DNA from 3 places in the Aestuariimicrobium sp. G57 genome. Region 2 is predicted to be linked to each of the others. Evidence: riboswitches for the same ligand, from Rfam matches in the RefSeq annotation. Region 2 holds a riboswitch; each other region holds the start of a gene.
What was found. A riboswitch is a leader RNA that binds a small molecule or an ion and turns the genes downstream of it on or off. The one in region 2 is predicted to bind cobalamin.
Positions count from the first base shown of each region.

Region 1: it holds a riboswitch for cobalamin, as region 2 does, so the genes downstream of both, ACQCX5_RS09840 (FG-GAP repeat domain-containing protein) here and ACQCX5_RS11200 (prenyltransferase/squalene oxidase repeat-containing protein) in region 2, are expected to answer to the same signal.
Region 3: it holds a riboswitch for cobalamin, as region 2 does, so the genes downstream of both, ACQCX5_RS02465 (ribonucleoside-diphosphate reductase subunit alpha) here and ACQCX5_RS11200 (prenyltransferase/squalene oxidase repeat-containing protein) in region 2, are expected to answer to the same signal.

Region 1 covers NZ_JBNINW010000003.1:597,203-603,052, forward strand. Annotated here, with positions in the region: gene ileS (isoleucine--tRNA ligase) at 1-1,259, opposite strand, end outside; gene ACQCX5_RS09840 (FG-GAP repeat domain-containing protein) at 2,385-3,698, opposite strand; cobalamin riboswitch at 3,765-3,885, opposite strand; gene ACQCX5_RS09845 (NAD-dependent epimerase/dehydratase family protein) at 3,971-4,657, opposite strand; gene ACQCX5_RS09850 (carbohydrate ABC transporter permease) at 4,668-5,498, opposite strand; gene ACQCX5_RS09855 (carbohydrate ABC transporter permease) at 5,498-5,850, opposite strand, start outside.
Region 2 covers NZ_JBNINW010000004.1:257,218-263,067, forward strand. Annotated here, with positions in the region: gene ACQCX5_RS11190 (CbiQ family ECF transporter T component) at 1-783, opposite strand, end outside; gene ACQCX5_RS11195 (hypothetical protein) at 787-1,758, opposite strand; gene ACQCX5_RS11200 (prenyltransferase/squalene oxidase repeat-containing protein) at 1,755-2,930, opposite strand; cobalamin riboswitch at 3,020-3,159, opposite strand; gene ACQCX5_RS11205 (CsbD family protein) at 3,278-3,478, opposite strand; gene ACQCX5_RS11210 (class I SAM-dependent methyltransferase) at 3,745-4,362, opposite strand; gene truA (tRNA pseudouridine(38-40) synthase TruA) at 4,359-5,246, opposite strand; gene trmB (tRNA (guanosine(46)-N7)-methyltransferase TrmB) at 5,243-5,850, opposite strand, start outside.
Region 3 covers NZ_JBNINW010000001.1:521,281-527,130, forward strand. Annotated here, with positions in the region: gene ACQCX5_RS02445 (ABC transporter substrate-binding protein) at 1-238, opposite strand, end outside; tRNA gene ACQCX5_RS02450 (tRNA-Met) at 393-466, shown strand; gene ACQCX5_RS02455 (hypothetical protein) at 792-1,418, shown strand; gene ACQCX5_RS02460 (SDR family NAD(P)-dependent oxidoreductase) at 1,495-2,322, shown strand; cobalamin riboswitch at 2,814-3,023, shown strand; gene ACQCX5_RS02465 (ribonucleoside-diphosphate reductase subunit alpha) at 3,156-5,702, shown strand; gene ACQCX5_RS02470 (ribonucleotide-diphosphate reductase subunit beta) at 5,702-5,850, shown strand, end outside.

The sequences.
Region 1 (5,850 bases), on a different contig from region 2:
CAGTGCGGGTAGCTGTGCTCGTAGTCGGTCTTGCGGAACAGCAGGCCACGCTGCGTGAGGTCAGCGACCAGGGCCTTGTCGGCGGTCTTGAAGAACTGGCCACCGACCAGGTCGAGGTCGGCCTCGAACGTGCCGTCGGGCCGCACCGGGTTGACCATCGGCAGGCCGTAGCGGCGGCACACGGCCATGTCATCGGCACCGAACGCGGGCGCCTGGTGCACCAGGCCGGTGCCGTCCTCGGTGGTGACGTAGTCGGCCAGCACGACGTAGTGCGAGCGGGTGCCGGTTTCCGGACGGTCCTGGGCCTCGGGGAACTCGACCAGTTCGAAGGGGCGCTGGTAGGTCCAGAACTCGAGGTCACGGCCGGTGAAGGTCTGGACGGTCCGCCATGGCGACTGGCCCTCGGCGGCAGCGCCGAACACCTTGTCAACGAGGGGTTCAGCCACCACCAGGGTCTCGTCCCCGAAGGTGGCGACGGCATAGGTGACCTCGGGGTGCACGGCGACGGCCGTGTTCGAGACCAGGGTCCAGGGAGTGGTCGTCCAGACCAGCAGCGAGGCCTTGCCGGCCAGCGGGCCACTGGTCAGCGGCATGCGCACATAGACCGACGGGTCGACGACGTCTTCGTAGCCCTGGGCCAGCTCGTGGTCGCTCAGGGTGGTGCCGCAGCGCGGGCAATAGGGCGCGACGCGGTAATCCTCGGTGAGCAGGCCCTTGTCGAAGATCTGCTTGAGTGCCCACCAGACCGACTCGACATAGGACGAGTTCATGGTCCAGTAGGCCTCGTCCATGTTGACCCAGTAGCCCATGCGGGTCGTCAGCTCGGTGAAGGAGTCAACGTGGCGGGTCACGGACTCACGGCAGCGGGCGTTGAACGCCTCGACGCCATACGCCTCGATGTCGGGCTTGCCGTTGAAGCCGAGTTCTTTCTCAACGGCGAGTTCGACGGGCAGGCCGTGGCAGTCCCAGCCGGCCTTGCGCTCGACGTGGTAACCCTGCATCGTGCGGAACCGGGGGAAGACGTCCTTGAAGACACGCGCCTCGACGTGGTGGGTGCCGGGCTGGCCGTTGGCGGTGGGCGGGCCCTCGTAGAAGGTCCAGGGTTCAGCGCCGCGGGTGCGTTCGAGCGAGGCCTCGAAGGTCTTGTGCTCGTCCCAGAACGTCAGCACCTCGTGGTCGAGGTCGGGGAACGAGACATGCGCGGGCACGGCGTTGTAGCTGCCGGCGGTCCCGGGGCTGGGCTGCTGCTGGGTGGTCATGTGGCTTGGATCCTTCAACACGCGGGTGCTGTGAACACTCTGACGGGGTTGAAGGGACGAGGCCTCGGCCCCGCGGTACCACCCTTCGTTGGGGCCTGGTCCGGCCTTTCGGCTGGGTGATGCCCCCACTCTTGCTCGCCGCGGCCGGGTCTAGTGGGGCCGCGGGTGGCGGCCTGTTCTTCCGGCAGCTCCGGGGTGATGGCCCCATCGATGCCTTGCGGACGCTGCCAAGTGTAGGACGGCCGGGCTGCGCGGCCAAACGGCTGGTCGGGGGTGGTTGGTGCGCGGCGGGTGGATTGCCTGCCGGCGGGAACATTGCCTGCCGGCGGGAAGTTTGCCGTGCGGCGCCGCGCGGCAAAGTTCCCGCCGAGAGGCAAGCTTGCTTCCAGGGGGCAAACATCGCGCCAGGGCCTCCACCACGGCCCAACACCTGCTCGACCGCCGGCACTGCCACTTCTTCAGAGCCACCAACCCGCCCCCTTGCCTGCGCGACCAGGGTCCAGCCGAGCCGCGTGACCAGAATCCGGCCGGACCGGACCGATGGGACACCTCAAGCGGTGATTCGAGCCAGGCCTGCCGGAATCCGGTCACGAGCTGATGCGCGCTGGGCGAGGGGACGACCTGGGCTCGGCCGATGCTTCGTCCGACGGCCTGGGGGCAGCGCGAGAGCGGCGTGACCAGAAACCAGCAGGAGTGTGCCGGATGAGCAATCAAAGGCGCGACTCGGGCCAGTCCTGCCGGAATCCGGTCACGAGCTGGGTCACGGATCTGGGACGGCGATCCGGGCTGGGCTGAGGGAAGCTTGCCTCCAGGGGGCAAACATCGTACGAGGGCCCCCACCACGGCCCAACACCTCGACCGCCGGCACTGCCCACCCCTCCAGGGCCACCCACCCCTGTGCGCGCCCGACCTGATGAAGCCGCGGACCAGAATCGGGCAGGAGCGGGCTGAATGGGCACATGACGTGGCGATCCGGCCCGAGACTGCCGGAATCTGGTCACGCCCGGCCGGGTGGCGGCGGGCTGGCTGCCGCCCCCGACAGCAACCCGGCCGGTGGACGAGCCCATCGTCCACCGGCCGGGTCTGGTGTCAGGCCTCGAGCGGCCTCAAGCCCTCAGCAGGGCATCACGCCATCAGCACATAACCCTGCGCACCGGTCAGGATCTGACGTGCACCGCTCCAGCTGCCGACGCGGTTGGTGTAGGCGAAGACCGCGCCGTCATCACGCTGGCCGACCAGGTCGCCGCGGCCGTCGCCCGACAGGTCACCGGGGCTGAAGGCGAGCGTGAACCCGGTCCAACCCCGACCGACCTGCTGGCCCCACGAGATGCCTCCGGTGGCGGTGCCGCGGTAGGACCACAGCGTGCCGTCCTCGCGAATCGCCAGCAGGTCGCTGAGGCCGTCACCCGAGAAGTCACCCACGCTCAGCAGCTGGCGCATGCCGCCCCAGTTCTGGCCGATGTGCTTGATGCCCGTCAGCCCCTGCGGGGTCAGCGTGTACCTGAACAGCGCACCGTCAGCAGCACGACGGGCCACCACGTACTGGGTCGGGCCGCCGTCGAGCGAGCCGACCGGCACGATCATGTCCATGCCGCCCCAGTTCTGGCCGGCCTTCTTCCAGCCGGTCAGGTAGCCATTGCCCACGCCCCGGAACAGCCACAGCGAGTTGTCGTCGCCGCGACGGGCCAGCAGGTCACTGCGCTTGTCACCATCGATGTCCGCGATCTGGGTGATGTGGGTCATGCCGTCCCAGCCAGTTCCCACACGGCCCTGCCAGGTCAGTTCGCGGGTCGTCGAGCCGGTGAAGACCATCAGCACGCCGTCCTGGTCGACGGCGTAGACATCGGCGACCTTGTCACCGTTCTGGTCACCCTTGACACCGGTGACCGGGGTCGCCACCTGCGCGGGCGCCTTGGGCGTGGGCTGCCAGACCGGCGGCTGCGCCGGGCCCGTCTGCCAGCTCACGTAGTGCCATGCCTCGACGGTGCCCGGCTTGGGCTTGGACGAGGCCGCGCCGACCGAATAGAACGTCCAGCCCACCTCAGCGCCAGACACGGCCCCTGACCAGTACGACCAGAAGAAGCCCGCCGGGATGGGGTCGGGGTAGCCGTCGAGGGTGTTGATGAAGCCCGACCGCTGGCCCACGGCGAACCCGGCACTGGCCAGTGCCGTCAGGCCGGTGCCGAACTCGGTGGCGCAGCCAGCACTCTGCTCGTTCTTGTCATTGACCACCAGCACCCAGACGTAGTTCGCGGCCAGGCAATCAGCCTCGGGCAACGATCCCGGCTTGACGGTGACCGCCGCCGGGACGACCGCCGGCACCACCTCGGACGCCGCGGGCACGGACGCCGCGGGCACGGACGCCCCGGCCGGCATGGCCAGCCCGAGCAGCAGGCTGGCAGCGGCCCCGACCGCCAGCAGTGAACGTCGAATACGCACGATGTATCCCTTTCGAAGAGCCCGCGAAGGGTTCTCGAAAGGGGTAGCCGGCTGTGGCCGCCGTCCCGATGTCCTCGCGGGCGATGGTGTGGACGTCGGCGTTGGTCCGGCTCGCCCGCCAGCCCCGTTCGCACGGGAATGGCAGGTCACGGTTGCGGGTCAGCCCGGGAATCACACCCGGTTCTCGGCACGACATCTGCACACTATCGGCCCGGTCAGCGGGCGCGGGCAGCAGGGGTGGGCCGTGGACGCCCAGCCCCCACCACCTGCCCTCAGCCCTCGATCAGTGTCACCGGTGCCCCCGTCACCGCCAGCGCCCGGTGCCCGAACGGCATCTGCAGGCACTCCTCGACCACGTCGGCCAATTGGCTCGCCGCCAGCGCCGGCACCGGCGTGCCGTCATCCATGAACCGCTCCGTGCGGCCAAGCCCCCGCGGCCGTTCCCACAGCGGCCAGGCCTCGTCCGATGTCGGGAACGCCAAGCGCAGCGACGTCACCCGCATGTCGAACTGCCCCGCGAACTCGTGGCAGGCAAACTCGGCCAGCCGCTTGCTGAACCCATAGGTGTCGGTGTTGTCACCACGCCCCCGCGGGTCGACCGGCACCCGCAAATACTGCTCGAAGACCGACATCGACGAGATGTGCACCATCGGGACGACGGCATCGCGGCATGCGCGCAGGCATTCGACGACCGAGCCGACGTTCACGGCATAGGCCAGCCCCGTGCGTGCGGGCGGCTCGTCGGCCTGCGGCACGATCGCGGCCAGGTGGACGACCAGGTCGGCGCCCTCGACGACCCTGGCCACATCGGCAGGTGACAGCGCATCGATGCGGGTCTGGTCGGGCGATTCGTCGGTGACGGCGGCGTCAGCCACCAGCACCTGGTGGCCCCGGCGGCGCAGGTTCTCGGTCAACCAGCCGCCCACGCTGCCGGCGCCACCGATCAGGGTGAACTTCATGGGGTTCCTCTCATTTGATGCCACTCATCGTGACACCCCGCACGAACCAGTTCTGCGCAAACAGGAAGATGATGAAGATCGGCACCAGGGTGATCACCGAGCCGGTCATCACGGTGGCCAGCGACGTCTCTTCGGCATTCAGCGAGGCCAGGCCCACCGTCAGCGTGTACATGTCCCCCGACTGCAGCGCCACGAGCGGCCACAGGAAGTCATTCCAGTGCCACAGGAACACGAAGACCGCGAGCGTGGCCATGATCGGCTTGAGCTGGGGCAGGATGATCGACCAGAAGATGCGCAGTTCACCCGCACCGTCGACCTTGGCCGCCTCGATCAGCTCATTCGGGATGCCGGCGATGAACTGCCGCATCAGGAACAGCGCCTGCACATTGGCCACCGTCGGCAGCACCAGGCCCCAGTAGGTGTCGAGGCCACCCAGTTCGCTGACCAGCAGGAACTTCGGGATCAGCGTCAGGTGGTAGGGAATCATCATCATCGCGATGATCAGCCAGAACATCAGCCCACGACCAGGGAAGTCGACCTTGGCGAAGGCATAGGCGGCCAGCGAGGCCAGGGCCAGCACCAGCACCACGCCGAGCACGGAATAGATGGTCGTGTTGAGCATCCATTGCACCATCTCGCCGCGGCCCAGCAGTCGGGTGTATTCCGACAGGTCGATGCTCGTGGGCAGCAGTGAACCCGGCAGGCTGAACGGCTTGCCCGGCTGCACCGACAGCACCAGCATCACGAAGAACGGGAAGCAGGTGACCACCGCCACCAGGGCCAGCGGCAGGTGCGCCCCGACGGCGCTCCAGACCTTGCGTCGTGTTGAGCGGGTGGCCATCAGTCGTCCTCCCGGAAGAATCGTCGCTGGATGATGGTGATCACGACCGTGATGATGAACAGCACGACGCCAGCGGCCGAGGCATAGCCGAAGTAGCCGTACTTGAAGCCCTGGTCATAGATCATGTAGACGAGTGAGTAGCTGGCGTTCACCGGTCCGCCGCCGGTCATCACATAGATCAGGTCGAAGACCTGGAACGAGGCCACGATCTCGAGCACGAGCACGAAGAACAGCGGCCGTTTCAGGCCCGGCAGCGTGATGTTGGTGAACCGCTGCCAGACATTCGCCCCGTCCAGTTCGGCGGCCTCGTAGTGGTCACGGGGAATGTCGAGGATGCCCGCCATCAGGATGA
Region 2 (5,850 bases):
GACGGCCCGCAGACGGCGGCCGTAGCCGCGCGATTCCATGGCGGTGGCCAGCCGCATCGAGCGTTCAAGCGCATCCTCCATGACCGGCACCAGGATCGCCAGCACGGCACCCAGGCCCTTGCTGCGGCCACCCCTGAGGCGCCGCGCACGTCGCACGCGTCCGATGGATTCGATCAACTGGGGCGCCACGCTCAACGCAATCACGACGGCCACCGAGACCTGGTTCAGCGCGGCGGGCACCGACTTCAGCGCCTGGCGCGGGTTCGCCAGCGCATTGGCGGCGCCCACGCAGATGACGATGGCGGCCAGCCGCATGCCGTCATAGGCGGCGGCCAGCACGGCATTGAGGGTGACGGGGCCACCGAACCGGATGCCGGCCATCCAGTCGGGCAGGTTGGCCTCGGGCAGGGTGAACAGCACCAGCCCTTCACGCGAACCGCCGAGCAGCGCGGTGAGCACCACCCGGAACCCGATCACGACCAGCGCGAGGGTGATGTAGGCCCCGACCGACCGGGCCCACGGGGCATCACTGCGACGCAGCACCGTGACCAGCAGCACGGCCGCCACGACCAATGCCAGCAGCAGCGGGTTGGCGGTGAAACTCGCACAGATCGCGGCCCCCACGGCCCAGCCCCACCACGCCCACGGGTGGGTGCTGCGGGCCGCCGGACGGGTGCCGACCGCCGGGCTGCCGGCCCCGGGAACGCCGGCCCCGGGAACAGTCGAGCCCGGCCCGGCCACCGGATGGGTGGCCGAACCGGGCAGGACGGCAGTGCGGGTCATCGCTCAGGCCAGGTCGTCGTCATCGAGCCCATCGGCCCGACGGCGGCGCACGGCCACGACAGCGCCGGCGGCGCCGGCAGCAACCAGGCCGACGGTCGCGGCCACGGCCCACGGCGAACCGGTGCCGCTGCTGCTCGGACGCTCAGCCGCCACGGTGGTGGGGCTGGCGGTGCCGGCGGGCGAGGTCGCCGCGGTGCTGGCAGCGGCGATGCTGGACGTCACTGGCGCCGACGGGGTGACGGCCGACGGCGGTGCGCTGGTGCTCGCAGTCGTCGGTGCCTTGCTGGCCGCCGACGACGGCGCGGTCGCCTTGACCGTGGTCGGCGCGGTGGTGGCCTGCGTGCGGGTGGCTCCGCTGGTGGCCCTGGACGTGGGTGCGGGTTTCGGCGCACTGGTCGTCCGGGGTGCGGTGGTCGTCGGCTTCGGTGCGGTGGTCGTCGGCTTGGCCGTGGTCGGCGGCGCCGAGACATACGGCTGCAGGCCGGCGGGTTTCAGCACGGTCGACAGTGAGCTCGAGCAGTTGGGACGGCTGCTGTAGCACCAGCCCTGGACGCTGCCCGGCTTGGGCGAATACTGCTTGGCGCCGCGGGTGGAATACGTCCACGAGCTGCCGGCGCTGGCGTGGTAGTACTGCCAGTAGCCGTCGGCGGTCGTCCACTCATTGCCCTCGATGCAGCGGTTCGGCAGGCCGTTGAGCTGGCAGATGAACCCGTCGTTCGAACTGCGCTGGGTGATCGAGATGCCCGCGTTCTGCAGCGCCTGCCACCCGGACGACGGATTGCCCACACACGTGTTGGCCACGGTTTCGCCGTTCGGCCCGACCACGACCAGCCACACCTGACCGGACTGGGTGCACGTCGAGGCCGACGCGGGCAGGGCGGCGTGGGCCACCCCGGTGGGCACCAGTCCAGCAGGGACGGTGCCCACGAGGGCGGCCAGCACGGCCAGGATGACGATCCGCGCGATGCGGCTCATCGGTTGCGGCGCCCGCGGGCGGCAGCACCCGCGGCGACCAGGGTCGTCGCCACACCGGCGAGCAGCACCACAGGCAGCGTCGTGTCGTCCGAGGTGCCGGTCGAGGGCAGCGGACGCGGGGTGGTGGTGGCAGCCGGGGTGCTGGTGGTCGGCGCGCTGGTGGTCGGTGCGCTGGTGGTGGGCGCGGGGCTGCTCACCGGGGCGGTGGTGCTCGGCGGGGCCTGCAGCTCTGCGTCGAGGTAGTTCTCGCCGGCGAGCAGCAGCAGCGCCTGCGAGGTGGCCATCAGGTCGGGCTCGGTGCCGTCGGGGCTGTTCGGCAGGCCGGCGCCACCGGTCTTCGCCTGCTGGGCGACCAGGTAGGCGATGGCATCGCTCATGTCGAGGCCGGCGGCGAGCAGGCCCTGGCCGACCATGGCGGTGGCATTCGCGGGGGAGTAGCCCGGCCACGAGCCGTCGGCCTGCTGGGCCGAGGCGGCCCAGGTGATGGCCTTGTCGAGGGCGGTGCTGACGGCCGCGCCGCCCTGTCCGCTGGCCTCGAGGCCCACCAGTGCGGCGATCGCCACACCGGTCGAGTCGACGTCGATGGCGAAGGTCACGGGGGAATTCCAGGTCTCCAGGTAGCCGAAGGCGCCCGAGGCGTCCTGGGCGGTCACGAACGCATCGATCGAGGCCTGCGGCACCGTCTCGCCGGCGCGCACGAGCGCGATCACGGCATAGGGCAGGTTGAACATGCCACCCGCATCAGGCTTGCTGACCAGCCCGTCCTGGATGATCTTGATGAGGTCGACGCCGCCGTAGTTGGTTGGGTCGGCGCCCAGGGCCTGCACGGCGATCGCGGCAATGGCGACCTTGCCGGCGGCACCGGGGTTGGTGGCGTAGGTCTTGGCATCAGCGCGCAATGCGGCGTCCATCTCGGCGAGCACGTCAGCGTGCAGGCCGGTCGGGGCCAGCGAGATGATCGAATCGGCCAGGGTGCCCGTGCTGAACGCGGACGGATCGGCCTTCCACTGCGCGGCCAGCCAGTCAGCGGCGGCGGTGGCCTGGCTGCTGGGGGCCGCGGCGGGCACCATCGGGCCCGCGAGCGGGGCCTGGGCCTGCGCCATGCCGGCAGCGACGGGCGAGACGAACAGTGCGGCCGCAATCCCGGCGGCGGCGACATGGCGGAGCTTCATTGGCTTCCTCTCAACTGAACCAACGAAGGGTGCGCAGTGTCGCGCGCCTGGAGTCCGTTGGCCACGACGGACGTGACCCTGGGGCCACGGGGTGGGCGCTCGCCACGATGGGTACTCCGACTCGGATGCGCCAAGCACATCCTCACGGCTGCGGGTCAGCTCCGGATTCGCACCGGATTCCCCCAATAGCAGCGATCAGGATCAACCTACCCCAGACCGCCGACAAGTTGACCACTGCCCATGGGTAATGGGTATGGGGTGGACATGCCGGGGCAATAATGCGACCCGCCCCCCGGGTGGTGGTGGGGGACGGGCCGCGGGTCAGTCGGCGTTTGGTCTGCCTTGACTCAGAACTTGTCCTTGGCCTCGTCAACGAGGTCACCGGCGGCGTCCTTGACGTCTTCACCGGCCTGCTTCACATGGGCTTCGCCCTGCTGGAGCTTGCCCTCAGCCTCAAGGCGTTCGTTGTCCGTGGCATCGCCGAAGGCTTCCTTTGCCTTGCCCGACAGTTCGTCGGCGGCGTTCCTGATCTTGTCCCCGAGCCCCATGGCAACCTCCCTCGGCCAGGTACCTCCCGGCCTGTTCTGTCGACGGTACGCCTCATCTGCGCGCGGTTCAGGCGGACACAGCAATTCGTCAGATTTGCTCAGTCGTCCTCGGGGTGGGGCGGCCTCGGGGTGGGGGGCACCGCCCTGCCACGTTGCCCCTGATCGCAACAGTTGCCCTTGTTCCGGCACAAGGGCAACTGTGCCGTTCAGGGGCAGTGCCGTTCAGGGGCAACCGGACGACGTGAGCCGCGCCAGCGCCAGGGCCCTCAGTCGTCCTCGGGCCGCGTCACCCGCAGCACCCGGAACCCCTTGGCGCTCGCATGCTTCGCACACGCCCAGCCCTCGCTGACCAGCCACTGCTGCAGTGAGTCCGCGCCCAGGTTCTTGCTGACCACCAGCCATGCCTCACCGCCCGGTGCCAGCCGGGGCAGCCACGTCAGCAGCAACTCGTGCAGCGCCTGCTTGCCGATCCGGATCGGCGGGTTCGACCAGATCTGCTCATAGCGGGCATCGCGCGCCAGCACCTCGTCGGGCGAGCCCGCGAACACCTGGTCGCCCACCCCCGCGGACGAGGCATTCGCCCGGGTCAGCTCGACCGCGCGGGAGTTCACGTCGACCGCATCGACGCTCGCTCCCGGGCAGGCGGCCGCCAACGCCACGGTGATGGGCCCGAAGCCGCTGCCCAGGTCGAGCAGCCTGATGCCGTCGCCGGCCGGGGGAGTGGTCTCACGGAACAACACCGCCGTGCCCGGGTCGAGCCGACTGCCCGAGAACACGCCGTTCGCCGAGGTGAAGCGGTGGTCTCGTCCCCAGATCGTCGCGGTGACCTCACGTTCGCGGGCCGGGGCCGCAGAGGGTTCGGGCGATTCGAAATAGTGGCTCATTCAGACTCCTGTTGCTGTGGCTCGTCACGGCGGCTGCGGGCCTGCGCCGCCCGGGCGGCCAATTGGTCATCGGGTGGGTAGCCGACTTCGCTGAGCGTCAGCCCCGAGGCGGGCATCACCGTCACCGACGAGTCCCTGGCCCCAGCCGCGAGCAACCCGGTCACCCAGTCGACGTCACGGCGCACCTTGCCCTGGTTCGTCCCGGCCAGCCCCACACCGACCACCGCACCCATCAGTGAGCGGACCATCGAATGGCAGAATGCGTCAGCCACCACGGTCGCCACGATCATCCCGGCCCCGGTGGTCGCAGCTTCTTGGCGCACGCACTCGAAACGCTGCAGCGTGCGGATCGTCGTGGCCCCCTCGCGCGGCTTGCAGAATGCCGCGAAGTCATGCAGCCCGAGCAACACCTCGGCGGACGAGTTCATGGCCGCGACATCGACCACGCCCCGCACCACCGCCACCCGGTGCCGCAGCGTGGGTTCGCGCAACGACTGCTCGTCCCAGATGCGGTAGGTGTAGCGCCTGAACATCGCCGAGAACCGCGCATCGAAGTGAGCACTGACCCGCCGCACCCCGTGCACCGCCAGGTCATCGGGCAGCACGCGCCGCAGCCGGTGCGCCAGCACCTCGGCCGGGTCGGCGTCGGTCCGGTCGCGCAGATCGACGGTGAAGTCGTCGGGCAGGTCGAGGTGGCACACCTGGCCGGTGGCGTGCACGCCGGCGTCGGTGCGTCCGGCGACGACCAGCGCAGGCGCCGGGTCGAGCCGCAGCACCCGCGCGATGCCCGCGGACAGTTCGTGTTCGACCGTGCGTAGGCCCGGCTGGGCCGCCCAGCCCGAGAACTGGCTGCCGTCATAGGCCAGGTCGATGCGCAACCTCATGTGTCGCCGCCGTCCACCACATACGTCAGGTCATGGATGTCCCGCCCGGCCTCGATGCCCCGGCGCTCGTACTTCGTCAGCGGACGCGCGTCCCACCGCGGCGCCCACCCGCCCGACCCCGCGTGCACATTGCGCAGCCCGGGTGCCTGGTCGAGCACCTCCCGCATCCAATCGGCGTAGTCAGCCCAGTCGGTGGCCAGGTGCCAGTGCCCGCCCGGGGCGAGTTGGCGGACGACGGTTGCCGCCAGGTCGTCGTTGACCAGACGGCGCTTGTGGTGGCGGGCCTTGTGCCAGGGGTCGGCGAAGAATGTCCACAGCTCGACGACCTGGCCGGGCTCGAACAACAGGTCAAGCCCCTGGGCGCCGTCGGCGATCACGATGCGCACGTTGTCGACATCCTCGCGGGCGAGCTTCGACAGGGTGCTGGCCACCGAGGGCTCGAACACCTCGAACGCGACCACATTGACCTCGGGACGCGCCTTCGCCATCGGCACCAGCGAATCGCCCTGGCCCGACCCGATCTCGACGACGATGGGCGCATGGCGGCCGAAGATGGCGTCCCAGTCGGGCACCGGCTGCGGGGCCACCGACGTGCTGGTCTCGC
Region 3 (5,850 bases), on a different contig from region 2:
CGTCGACCTTCACCAGCGTCTCGTAGACGTTGTAGAGCAACACCTGCGGGATGGCGGCCTGGGCGTTCTTGATCGGGTCGAGCACCTGTGGCTCGTCCGAGGCACCCACGCTGATGGTGCGGCTCGCGGACTGTTGCGTGCCCGGGAGGTCATTGTTCAGGCAGCCCGCGAGCAGGGGCAGGCTGGCGGCGGCGGCGCCGAGCCCGAGCACGTGGCGGCGGGTGAGGTCTGATGACATTGACACTCCAGTGGGTTCGGCGGCGGCGCCGCGCGTGTGACTGTCCGAGTCTACGGGAGGTGCTGGTGGGACGGGTGGGTCTGTCGGCTGGGGGCGAACGCGGACCGACCCGATTTGGCATCTCGGGCGGGGTCCACTAATGTAGAGCGAGCGACGCGGGGTGGAGCAGCTCGGTAGCTCGCCGGGCTCATAACCCGGAGGTCACAGGTTCAAATCCTGTCCCCGCTACTCCGAAGAACCGCCCCTGACATGGTGAAAACCTAGTCAGGGGCGGTTCTGCTTGTGTTGGGGCTTCTTGTGTTGGGCTCCAGCAGATTGCCCCTGAACGCAACAATTGCCCTAGTGCCAGCACCAGGGCAACTGTTGCGTTCAGGGGCAGTTCGTGGGCGCTACCCCTGCGGCACCGGCGTGATTCTTATCCATGGTGGTTGACGCATGCTGGTTCTGCGCACCAACCCAGGCTCGGCGTGCCCTTGACCCGCCCGTGCACTACCTTCTGGCGGTGCAACCGGACGAGGCAGGCCTCGTCCATGGGAGGGACAGGGACCCCGCAATGGCGAACCACGACATCGTGCTCGAGTCAACAGGGCAGTTCGAGAAGTACCGCGACCCAACCCGGCTGGCAATCGGGCTCGGCATCGCGGTGGTGCTGCTGCTGCTCGCCACCCTCGCGTGGGTGAACTACGACGCGATCGCCGAGAGTGCCTCGAACTACACTGGCCGCCGCGCGGCGCTCCGCGACCTGGTCGCCCCGGCGGCGGTGGGCATACCGCTGCTGCTCGCGGTGCTCGCTGCCACCGAGGTGTGGGGCACATCGATGCAGTGGCGAGATCCCGGCACCGGCGAGCGGCTCAAGCTCAAGATCACCGGGCCGGTGTTCCAGGTCGCCGCCGAGGCCGGGCAGGTGCACCAGCGTTTCGCCACGGGCGACCCGAGGGTGTACCTGCCGGTCAACTTCGGCAAGAACGGCCAGGTCGGGCTGGCCGTGCACACCCTGCCGAAGCAACAGCGGGCGTTCGTGAGCGTCACCGAGGGCTATGGCAAGAAGGCGAAGCCGCTGCCACTGATCACGCTCGAGGGCAACGCGGCGGTGGCACTGGATGCTGTCGAGAGCCAGGAGTGGGCGCAGAAGGCGCACAAGGTGGTGCTTGAGAAGTACCTGGGTGGGGCTGCGGGCTGACGAGCGGGGGGACTCCGCCCTCGCCAAAGCGGGCACGCGAGCGTACGATTTGTGACACATGTCACAGGAGGCAGTCATGCCCAGTGCTCTCGTCACAGGCACCAGACAAGGGATCGGGGCCGCCATCTGCCTGCGGCTGGCAAACGCCGGTTGGACGGTGCACGCCGGGGTCCGGGAAGAAGCCCAGGCCGAGCACCTGAGGGCACAGAACCCCCTGATCAGGCCCATCCAGCTGGACATCACCAACGAGCAGCATGTGACCACCCTCGCCGACCGGCTGGGCGGACCACTGGACGCCGTGGTGAACAACGCCGGCATCGCCCATGGCGGGCCCGTCGAGGCCGTTCCCCCGCACGAGTGGCGCGCATGCTTCGACGTGAACGTCGTTGCGCAGGTGGTGGTCACGCAGGCGGTGCTGCCCAAGCTGCGCGAGTCGCAGGGCCGGGTGGTCTTCATCTCGTCCACGGTGGGGCGCACTGTGGCCACGCTCGAGGGCCCGTCCAGCGCCTCGAAGTTCGCGCTCGAGGCGGTGGCCGACATCCTGCGCATTGAGCTGCGGCCGTGGCAGATCTTCGTCAGTGTGATTGAGCCGGGGCCCACCAACACCGAGACGTGGCGGAACATGGGCGGAATGCTCGACGAGATGGAGGCCGGGCTGAGCCCTGCACACCGCGAGCTGTACCGGCAACACCTGTTGGGGCTGCGAAAGCTGTTGAGCACACTGGGCAGCCGCGGTGGCTCCCCCGACCTGGTGGCGAAGTACGTGGAACGGGCGCTGACGGATCGCCACCCGAAGGCCCGGTACGCGGCAGGGGCGCAGGCTGTGGTGCTGGCGAACATGGGACGAGTGCTGCCGACAAGGGTCGGTGACGCGATGGCGGCGCGTATGGGTGGGTGGAAGTAGGGGACATCGAGCTTCGGCTTCCTGCGCTTCAAGCAGCTGATCGAGCAGGTGTTGGGACGAGGTTTGCCCCTGAACGCGACGGTTGCCCTTGTGCCGGCACAAGGGCAACCGTTGCGTTCAGGGGCAACGGGTGGCGGCGCCCCTCTGTTGCGGGGACGCCGCCGGCTGGGCTACCGGGCGATGTCGCTGCTGCAGGCCTCGCCCTCGGCGTTGCAGCACGAATCCACCTGCCGCTCCCCCGTCAGCACCGAGACCGGGACCGCGCAGCAGGCGTCCCCGCGCCACGCCTCCAGGCCCTCACGGACGGCGAACGCCGCGATGACAAGCGCAGCGACCGAGTCGGCCCAGGCCCAGGCTGAGGTTTGCCCCTGAACGCGACGGTTGCCCTTGTGCCAGCACCAGGGCAACTGTTGCGTTCAGGGGCAGTTCGTGGGCGCTACCCCGCGACCACATCACTACATCCAGGTAGTTACACCAGCGTGATTCTCATATATGGTGGTTGACGCAGCTGGTTCTGCGCGCCACCCCAGACGCGCAGAGGCAACAGGGAACCCGGTGGGAAACCGGGACTGCCCCGCAGCGGTGAGTGGGAACGAACTCCGTCATCAAGCACTGGATCGGCCGATCCGGGAAGCGACGGACAGTAGGCCAGGCAGCATCTGCCCACGAGTCCGAAGACCTGCCAGCGCCCCGTCCCGAGCGGCGGGGGTCCGCGACCTCGTGGGAAGGTCAGGGGACGAGACGAACCTGTCATGGGCTGCGCCCATGTGTTCGTCCCACCCTGTCGCCCATGGGCCGTGGAAGCACCGAGCAGGTTCTTTCACGAGGGGTGAATGACTTTGACCACGACCGCCAACGAACACACCGGGATCAGCGTCGTCAAACGCGACGGCCGCCGGGTCGCCTATGACGGCTACGAGATCGCCAGATCCATCCAGGAGGCCGCAGCCGGCCTGGACGATGAAGTGGCCCGCGCCACCCAACTGCGCTCCGAACTGGAGATCACACTGTTCGACGGGATCACCTCGGAGCAACTCGACGAGGCCGTCATCCAGGTGGCCCTGCAGAACGTCAAGGACGATCCCGCCTATGACACCATCGCCTCACGGCTGCTGGTGAAGGGCTTCTACAAGGCCATCTTCGGCCAGGGCGTCACGCGCGAGCAGGTGTTCGCCCAGCATGCCGAGGCCTTCGTGGCCTTCGTCCACCGCGGCATCGAACTGGGCCTGCTGGACGAGCGTCTGGCCGGTTTCGACCTGCACCGACTGGGCCGGGCCCTCGACCCCGCCCGCGACGACCTGCTGCGCTACATCGGGGTGCAGACCATGAAGACCCGGTACATGATCTCGTCCCCTGACAAGCGGCCCATGGAAATGCCGCAGTTCTTCTGGATGCGCGTGGCCATGGGACTGGCACTGCACGAGGACGACCCGGACGCGGCTGCCATCGCCTTCTACGACAAGATGTCGCGCCTGGAATACCTCGCGGCGGGTTCGACCCTGGTCAACGCCGGCACCCCGTATGCGCAACTGTCCAACTGCTTCGTGATGCAGATGGAGGACGACATCGAGCACATCGCCAAGTCGGTGCGCGATGTCATGTGGCTGACCAAGGGCACCGGCGGCATCGGGTTGTCGGTGACCAAGCTGCGCAGTGAGGGCTCCCCCATCACGTCGAACAACACGGCCTCGACCGGGCCGATCCCGTTCATGCACACCATTGATTCGACGCTGCGGGCGGTCAGCCGCGGCGGCAAGAAGTTCGGTGCGCTGTGCTTCTACATCGAGAACTGGCACCTGGACTTCGCACAGTTCCTCGACCTCAAGCAGAATTCCGGCGACCCGTACCGGCGCACCCGCACGGCCAACACCGCGGTCTGGATCAGCGACGAGTTCATGAAGCGCGTCGAGGACGACCAGCCCTGGTACCTGTTCGACCCTGCTGAGGTGCCGGACCTCGTCGAGTTGACCGGGCGGGCCTTCTCTGAGCGCTATCGCGACTACATCGACCTCGCCGAGGCCGGGCAGCTGCGGCACAAGGTGATCGGTGCCCGCGAGCAGTTCAGGGCCATCCTGACGACACTGCAGGCGACGTCACACCCGTGGCTGACCTGGAAGGACACCATCAACACCCGCGCACTCAACGACAACACCGGCACGATCCACCTGTCCAACCTGTGCACCGAGATCACGCTGCCGCAGGACCGCGACAACGTCTCGGTCTGCAACCTGGCCTCGATCAACCTGTCGCGCCACGTCACCGGACGACGCGGGCGGGCGAAGGTCGACTGGGCGCTGCTGGCCGAGTCGACCCGGCTTGCGGTGCGCCAACTCGACAACCTCATCGACATCACCATCTCGTCGGTGCCCGAGTCGGAACATTCCAACGAACAGAACCGGGCCCTGGGCCTGGGGGTGATGGGGTTCACCGAGGTCACCGAGCGGTTCGGCTATTCCTATGCCACCACCGAGGCCTATGACCTGATCGACGAACTCATGGAATTCGTCTCGTGGCATGCCATCGATGCCTCGGCAGACCTTGCCCGTGAGCGCGGGTCGTACCCGAACTTCACCGGATCGAAGTGGCACAAGGGCATGGTGCCGGTCGACACCCTCAACCTGCTCGCGAACGACCGCGGTGTGCCGGTCGCGGTCGACCGCACCGAACGCCTCGACTGGGCCGCGTTGCGCACCAAGGTGGCCGGTGGCATGCGCAATTCCACGCTGTTGGCGATCGCGCCGACTGCCTCGATCGGGCTGGTGGCGGGCACCACGCCGGGGCTTGACCCGCAGTTCAGCCAGATCTTCAGCCGCGCCACCAGTTCGGGCAAGTTCCTCGAGGTCAACCGCAACCTGGTCGACGACCTGCGCGAGGCCGGGCTGTGGCAGTTGGTGCGCGAAGACCTGTTGCGCCACCAGGGCGACCTTGCCAAGGTTGCCGCGGAATCGCCGCACTACGGCGTGCCGGCCGAGTTGGTCGAGATCTACCAGACCTCGTTCCAGTTGCCCGGGCGCGCCTACCTCGAGGTCGCGGCGCGGGCGCAGAAATGGGTTGACCAGGCGATCAGCCGCAACATCTACCTGGCCGACCGGGATGTGTCGCGCATGCTCGACCTGTACACCGAGGCCTGGCGCATGGGGGTCAAGACGACCTACTACCTGCACATGATGCCGCGCCACACTGCCGAGCAATCGACGGTGCGGGTCAACAAGTCCGAGGCCATCGTCCGGGGTGGCGCAGGTACGGGTGTCGGGGCGGGGGCGGTGCGACGCGGGTTCGGCGCCGCTGCGCTGCAGTTGGCCGAGCCCGTCGTGGTGGACGACGTGGGCGCCTGCCCCACCGACCCGATGGAACGCCTGGCGTGTGAGGCGTGCCAGTGATGGGTGGCATTCTCGGCACCGGGATCGAACAGGGGCTGCTGCTGAAGCCGGTCAAGTACCAGTGGGCCATGGACCTCTATGACCAGGCGGTCGCGAACACGTGGTTCCCGAATGAGGTGCAGCTGGGTGAAGACCTGGCCGACTTCGA